One region of the Cellulomonas pasadenensis genome, then DNA from elsewhere that is predicted to be linked to it. Evidence: predicted binding sites of a transcription regulator. Region 1 holds the regulator's gene; the other holds the start of a gene.
What was found. Region 1 encodes Rex, which represses fermentation and respiration genes when NADH is low (regulators of the CRP and FNR family bind a similar motif). Its sites were predicted from a motif close to CTTGTGAANNNNTTCACAAG; they were not measured.
Positions count from the first base shown of each region.

Region 2: the regulator Rex is predicted to act here: its motif matches at 2,025-2,044, upstream of AB6N23_RS14000 (geranylgeranyl reductase family protein).

Region 1 is NZ_JBFTEP010000093.1:10,339-14,193, forward strand. It holds gene AB6N23_RS13050 (HAD family hydrolase) at 1-347, opposite strand, end outside; gene AB6N23_RS13055 (DUF2200 domain-containing protein) at 515-892, shown strand; gene AB6N23_RS13060 (glutaredoxin family protein) at 918-1,268, shown strand; gene AB6N23_RS13065 (redox-sensing transcriptional repressor Rex) at 1,385-2,014, shown strand; gene AB6N23_RS13070 (YceI family protein) at 2,110-2,658, opposite strand; gene AB6N23_RS13075 (MarR family winged helix-turn-helix transcriptional regulator) at 2,750-3,289, shown strand; gene AB6N23_RS13080 (histidine phosphatase family protein) at 3,386-3,855, shown strand, end outside.
Region 2 is NZ_JBFTEP010000108.1:1,856-5,710, forward strand. It holds gene AB6N23_RS13990 (isochorismate synthase) at 1-1,083, opposite strand, end outside; gene AB6N23_RS13995 (demethylmenaquinone methyltransferase) at 1,218-1,910, shown strand; gene AB6N23_RS14000 (geranylgeranyl reductase family protein) at 2,059-3,360, shown strand; gene AB6N23_RS14005 (NADH-quinone oxidoreductase subunit A) at 3,443-3,805, shown strand.

The DNA of each region.
Region 1 (3,855 bases):
AGTGCCCGCGTACCGGGGTAGATGCGCAGGCTGAGGACCTCGTCGTAGACGTCCTCCGCGATGGCCGTGACCTCGGCGACGGAGTGGCCGCGCATGATGGACAGCGCGCGCGAGCGGATCTCGTCGATCTGCTCCCGGTCCTCGCCGAACGCCTGGTAGCGCGCCTGCTGGAACGCGAACACGAGGATGTCGCGCTTGCGGAAGAACCCGCGCCGGTACAGCCCCACGGCCAGGTGGAACGCGCTCGCGCCGCGGATGATCGTGTTGTCGACGTCGAAGAACGCGGCGACGCGCGTCCCCTCGGGGACCACCTCCGCGACGGGCGTCTCGACGGTGGCCGCGACCACAGGCCCCGTCCCGGCCACGTCCGGGCCGACCACGGCGCCCTCGCCGGTTCCGTCCGCCGCGTGCACCCGGCCACTGTAACGACGCCCGTGCGCGCGTGGGGTGCGCGCCCGGCCGCGGCGGCGCGGCATGATCGGCGTCGACCCGGACCACCAGGAGAGGCGACGACATGGCGCGGCACCGGATCTTCTCGACGCCGTTCGCGAGCATCTACCCGCACTACGTGACGAAGGTCGAGCGCAAGGGCCGCTCGCGGGCCGAGGTGCACGAGGTGATCGCGTGGCTCACGGGCTACGACGAGGCGGGCCTGGCCCGCGTCCTCGAGTCCGAGGTCGACCTCGAGACGTTCTTCGCCGCGGCCCCGGCGTGGAACCCCGACGCCGCGCTGATCACCGGCGTGATCTGCGGCGTGCGGGTGGAGGAGATCGAGGACCCGCTGATGCAGCGGATCCGGTACCTCGACAAGCTCGTCGACGAGGTCGCCCGCGGCAAGCGCATGTCGTCGGTCCTGCGGGGCGGTGCGGCGACGCGCGCGGGCGACGGCTGACGCCGCGGACGCCTACCGTGGCGGGGTGAGCGGACCGCACGACCAGCCGACCCCCGCCGACGCCCGCGACGCCGTGGGCCCCACCGACGCCACCGCGCCCGACCCGGTCGCCGCTGCCGAGGCGCGCGTCGTGCTCTACGGGCGCGCCGGCTGCCACCTGTGCGACGACGCGCGGGCGGTCGTGCGCCGCGTCAGCGCGGCGACGGGCGCGCCGTGGGCGGAGGTCGACGTCGACGTCCCCCTGCCCGACGGCCGCGTCCTCGCCGACGAGCTCGGCGAGCTGGTGCCGGTCGTCGACGTCGACGGGGTGCGCCGCGGGTACTGGCGCGTCGACGAGGCGCGCCTGCTGCGGGCCCTCGCCGCGGGACCCCGCTAGGCCCTACCGTGGGCCGCGGCGCCCGGGCCGCCCCGCGACGAGGCGGGACGTGCCGGCCGGGAGCCGTGGGGGGCGACGTGGACGCTCGTGGGGGACGCTCGGGCCGCGGTGCGCAGGTGCCGCCGGCGACGGTCGCCCGGCTGCCGGGCTACCTGCGCGCGCTCGAGGTGGTGGCGGCGGAGGGCTGCGTGCTGACGTCGTCCGACGAGCTCGCCGACCGCGTCGGCGTCACGCCCGCGCAGCTGCGCAAGGACCTGTCGTTCCTCGGCTCCTACGGCGTGCGCGGCGTCGGGTACGACGTCGCGCACCTGCGCGAGCAGGTCCGCGTCGTGCTGGGGCTCGCCGACGAGCGGCGCGTCGTGCTGGTCGGCGTCGGCAACCTCGGTCACGCCCTGGCGAACTACGCCGGCATCGCGCAGCGCGGGTTCGCGCTCGTCGCCCTGGTGGACGCCGACCCGCGCGTGGTCGGCACGACGGTCGCCGGGCTGGTCGTGCAGCCGGCCGACCGGCTGGCCGAGGTCGTGGCGTCGACGGGCGCGACCATCGCGGTGCTCACGACGCCGGCGACGGTGGCGCAGGACGTGTGCGACCGGCTCGTGGCGGCGGGGGTGGTCGGCATCCTCACGTTCGCGCCCGCGGCGCTGCGTGTGCCGCCGCACGTCGACGTGCGGGCGGTCGACGTGGCGTCCGAGCTGCAGATCCTCGCGTTCCACGAGGCGCGGCGCGCCGCCACGGGCGGGGCCTGACGCGGCTCGGGGTGGGTCCCCGGCGCCGACCCCGCCACGCACCGCGGGGCGCGACCGGTCCGGTCGCGCCCCGCGGCGGGTGTGCAGCTGCTGCGTCAGCCCTGCTTGATGGCCGAGACGTCGAGGTCGATCTTGACCTTGTCGGCGACGAGCACGCCGCCGGCCTCGAGCGCCGCGTTCCACGTGAGGCCGTAGTCCTTGCGCGAGATGGTCACCGACGCCTCGAACCCGGCGCGCGTGTTGCCGAACGGGTCGACGGCCGAGCCGTTGAAGACGGTCTCGAGCTCGACCTGCTGGGTGACGCCGTGGATGGTCAGGTCGCCGACGACGACCCAGTCCGAGCCGGCCGGCCGGACGGCCGTCGAGGTGAAGGACCACTCGCCGTGCGTCTCGACGTCGAAGAAGTCGCCGCTCTTGAGGTGGCCGTCGCGGTTCGCGTCACCCGTGGTGACGGACGCGGGGTCGAGCGTGACGACGACGGAGGAGGACTCGACGTCCTCGCCGACCGTCAGCGTGCCCGACGTGATCGCCACGGTGCCGCGCACCTTCGAGATGCCGGCGTGGCGGACGGTGAAGGACGCCTCCGAGTGCGAGGCGTCGACGGCCCAGGTGCCGGTGGACAGGCCGGTGGGGAGCGCGGTCATGGGGACCTCCGTGGTTCGTTGAATCATCAAGTACCTGTTGGTTGAGATTTCTACTACACTCGAGCCACCGAAGGCAAGAGGGGAGGACGACGTGACCAGCAGCACCCCGAAGGACCCCCGGCCCGCCGACGAGGTCCGGTGGCTCACCGAGGAGCAGCAGCGGCACTGGCGCGCCTGGCGCGACGGCGCGGCCCTCCTCCTCGACGCCCTCGGCCGCGAGCTCGACGCCACGAGCGGCCTGTCCCTCGCCGAGTACGAGATCCTCGTGCGCCTCTCCGAGGCCGAGGGGCGCACCCTGCGCATGTCCGAGCTCGCGGGCGACCTCGCGCACTCGCGCAGCCGCCTCACGCACACCGTGGCACGGCTGGAGCGCGCCGGCATCGTGCGCCGCGAGCAGGCGCGCTGCGACGCGCGCGGCGTCAACTGCGTCATGACCGACCACGGCTGGGACGTGCTCGTCGCGGCGGCGCCCGGGCACGTCGCGTCGGTGCGCGCGCACCTCGTCGACCGCCTGACCGACGCGCAGCTCGCGGCGCTCGGCGACGCGATGCAGGTGGTCGTCGACCACCTGCGCTCGCCCGACTGCACGCAGGCGCGCGCCGAGGCCGAGGACCCCGCGCCCGCCGCCTGACGGCCACCCGCCGGCGGCGGCGGAGGGTCGCCGGACGTGGCGCACCGCACGCCGCGCGGGGGCGGTGCACCCGGGTTGATTTGCGACACTGGGCACATGGTCGACACGACGGTGCACCTGATGCGGCACGGCGAGGTCCACAACCCCTCCGGCGTGCTCTACGGGCGCCTCCCCGGCTACCGCCTGTCGGAGCGCGGCACCGCGATGGCCGAGCTCGTGGCCCGCACGCTCGCCGGCGACGAGGGCGCCCCGCGTCGCGACGTCGTCACCGTGGTCGCGTCCCCGCTCCAGCGCGCGCAGGAGACGGCCGCCCCGATCGCCGCCGCCTTCGGGCTCGACGTCGTCACCGACGAGCGCGTCATCGAGGCCGAGAACCACTTCCAGGGCAAGACGTTCGGCGTCGGCGACGGCTCGCTGCGCCACCCCGAGCACTGGCCGCACCTGCGCAACCCGTTCCGCCCGTCCTGGGGCGAGGCGTACACCGTGCAGGTCGCGCGCATGACGGCCGCCGTGCAGGCCGCCCGCGACTCGGCCCGCGGCCACGAGGCCGTGGTCGTCAGCCACCA
Region 2 (3,855 bases), on a different contig from region 1:
GGCGGTGGGGTGCAGCGCGGCGGCCAGCGCCAGGGACGTGGGGTGCTCGCCGCCGTCGGGCGTCGCGAGGACGCCCGTCACGTCGGACGCGAGGTGCAGCACGTTGGGCAGTGACAGCACGAACGGCACGTCGGGCACGTTCCACGACGAGCCGAACGGCGCGAGGGCGCGCGCCACGGACGCGACGGCGTACTCGTGCTCCTCGAGGTCCTTCGACGAGTGCGCGAGGATCGCGGCGCGGCCCATGTCGGCGTCGTCGTCGCCCGTGCGCCGGATCGTGCCGGCGAGCACGCGCGACGTGACGAGCCCGCGCTCGGAGCGCACCAGCAGCTCCGGTGTCGCGCCGACGAGCCCGTCGACGCTGAACGTCCAGCAGGACCGGTACCGGTCGGCGAGGCGGTGCAGCGCCCACCGGACGTCGAGCGGGCGGGACGTGCGCGCCTCGACGTCGCGCGCGAGGACGACCTTGTCGACCTCGCCGTCGCGGATCGCGGCGACGCCGCGCGCGACGACGTCCAGCCAGTCGTCGGCGTCGACGGCGCCGTCGCGGTAGGTGACCTCGCCGGGCGGGCGCGGGTCGGTGCGCGGCGGGACGACGTCGCCCAGCCGGGGGTAGGCGCCCAGGCGCGCGGGGTCGGTGAGCGTGGTGAGCCAGGTGCGGCCGTCGCGGCGCCCGACGACCACGCGCGGCACGACGAGGACGCCGCCCGCGGCGGAGTCGTCGTCGAAGGCGAACGACGCGAACGCCACCGGGCCGGTGCCGGGCAGGCGGACCTCGTCGCGGACGATCGCGTGGTCGACGACCTCGCGCCACGCGCGCTCGGCGGCGGCGAACCGGTCGGGCCCGTGCACCTCGACGCGGGCGGCCTCGCCCCAGGCGACGAGCCCGTCGCCGCGGCGGACCCACGCGAGGGGGGCGTCGCCGGGCAGCAGGTCGAGCAGGTCGGCCGGGTCGGGGGCGTCGCCGGCGCGCGTCGGCAGGTCGTCGACGGCCACCGTGCGCACCACCAAGGGGTGGGGCAGGTGCCGCTGCCGGGGCAGGGGCAGGTGCCGCTGCGCGGGGGCGCCGCTCGACGTGCTCATCGCCAGCCAGGGTAGGACCTCGCGCACGCCCGGAGGGGCGGCGGGGGGCCGGTGGCGACGCACGTCACACCGCCGACGGGGCGACGGCGTCCGCCCGGCCTGGCCGTCCGGCGCCGACCTGCGACGATGGGCCCATGCCGCGCGCCACCCTCGACAAGGACCCCCGCGACGTCGCCGCGATGTTCGACGCCGTCGCGCACCGGTACGACGTGACGAACGACGTGATCTCCCTCGGGCAGGACCGCGCGTGGCGGCGCGCCACCCTCGCGGCCGTGGGGGCGCAGCGCGGGGAGACGGTGCTCGACCTCGCGGCCGGCACGGGGACGTCCAGCGAGCCGCTCGCCGACGCCGGCGTGCACGTCGTCCCGTGCGACCTGTCGACGGGGATGCTGGGGGTCGGCAAGCGCCGCCGGCCGGACCTGCCGTTCGTCGCGGGCGACGCGCTGCACCTGCCGTTCGCGGACGCGTCCTTCGACGCCGTCACCATCTCCTTCGGCCTGCGCAACGTGCCGGACCCGGACGTCGCGCTCGAGGAGATGCTGCGGGTGACGAAGCCGGGCGGCCGCCTCGTGGTCTGCGAGTTCTCGCGGCCGACGTTCGCCCCGTTCCGCGCCGTCTACACGAACTACCTCATGCGGGCGCTGCCGCCCGTGGCGCGGGCCGTGTCGAAGGAGCCGGACGCCTACGTCTACCTCGCCGAGTCGATCCGGGAGTGGCCCGACCAGCGGGCCCTCGGCCTGCTGCTCAAGCAGGCGGGGTGGGTCGACGTCGCGTACCGCAACCTGTCCGGCGGCATCGTCGCGCTGCACCGCGGCCGCCGCCCGTAGGGCGCGCAGCGGACGCGTCCGCGCAGGTCACGGGACCGACGTCCCGGTCCGCCCGCCAGGTAAGCCCTACCTTCGCAGACAGGTCGGGTGACGCTGGCTACACTCGCAGCGTCGCACGTGAACGACGTCACAAAGTGGGGTGGACGTGGTGGACGCAGCGCACGATGACGCCGACGTCATCGTCGTCGGTGCAGGCCCGGCAGGGGCCTCCGCGGCGTACCACTGCGCCGCCGCGGGTCTCGACGTGCTGCTCCTCGAGAAGGCGTCCTTCCCCCGCGACAAGATCTGCGGCGACGGCCTGACGCCCCGCGCGGTGGCCGAGCTCGTGCGCATGGGCGTTCCGATCCGCGAGCAGGACGGCTGGATCCGCAACAAGGGCCTGCGCGTGATCGGCGGCGGGCACCGCATCGAGCTGGAGTGGCCCGAGCTGTCGGTGTACCCGTCGTACGGGCTCGCCCGCGCGCGCACCTCTCTCGACCAGACGCTCGCCGAGCACGCGCGCGCCGCCGGCGCCAAGCTGCTCGAGCGCACGGCCGTCATCCGGCCCGTCCGCGACGAGCGCACGGGCCGCGTGTCGGGCGTGCGCGCCCGGTCCGTCGACCACGACGGGCGCCGCACGGTCGACGCCGGCGACGAGGTCACGTACCGCGCCCCGGTCGTCGTCGCCGCCGACGGCGTCTCCGCGCGCCTCGCGACCGCCGTGGGGCGCGTCAAGCGCGACGACCGGCCCATGGGCGTCGCCGTCCGGACGTACTTCCGGACGCCGCGCCACGACGACCCGTGGATGGAGTCGCACCTCGAGCTGTGGGACGGGGCGCCCGGCCGGTCGAACCTCATGCCGGGGTACGGCTGGATCTTCTCGCTGGGCGACGGCACGGCGAACGTGGGCCTCGGCTCGGTGAGCTCGACGGCCGCCGCGACCAAGGTCGACTACAAGGACCTGTTCGCGCGGTGGATGGCCAACGCCCCGGCCGAGTGGGAGTTCACGCCGGAGAACCAGGTCGGTCCCGTGCGCGGCGCCGCCCTGCCGATGGGCTTCAACCGCGGGCCGCTCTACGCGGACGGGCTGCTGCTGGCCGGCGACGCCGCCGGCATGGTCAGCCCGTTCAACGGCGAGGGCATCGCGTACGGCCTGCAGGCCGGACGCGTGGCCGCGGACGCGATCGCGCAGGGCCTCGCGCGCGGCTCCGTCGCCGGTCGTGAGCGCGCGCTCGCCACCTACCAGTCCCGCATGAAGGACGACCTGGGCGGCTACTACACGCTCGGCCGGCAGTTCGTGCGGCTGATCGAGCACCCGCAGGTGATGCGGCTGTGCACCCGGTACGGGCTGCCGCGGCCGCTGCTCATGCGGTTCGTGCTCAAGCTCCTGTCCGACTGCTACGAGCCGCGCGGCGGGGACGTGGTCGACCGCGTCATCGCCGGCCTGGCGAGGATCGCCCCGGCCGCCTGACCCGCACGACCCCGCACGACCCGCACCATCGACCCGCTCGCCCCGGCCCCGGCCGGACCTCGACGCCGAGGAGGACCGCACGATGACCAACCCGTACGTGCCGCTGCTGGTGCTGATGGGCATCGCCGCCGTGCTGGCCCTGGGCGGCGTGGGGGCGAGCGCGATCCTCGGCCCCAAGCGGTACAACCGCGCCAAGCTCGAGGCGTACGAGTGCGGCATCGAGCCGACGCCGCACGCGGTGGGCGGCGGGCGCTTCCCGATCAAGTACTACCTCGTCGCGATGACCTTCATCATCTTCGACATCGAGGTGGTCTTCCTCTACCCGTGGGCCGTGAGCTTCGCCGAGGTGGCCACGTTCGGCCTCGTCGCGATGCTCGCGTTCCTCGTCCTCATCACCGTGCCGTTCGTCTACGAGTGGAAGCGCGGCGGGTTCGAGTGGGACTGACCTCCGGCGGCACGACCGCACGCACCCCCGGCACCAGCACGACGACGGCA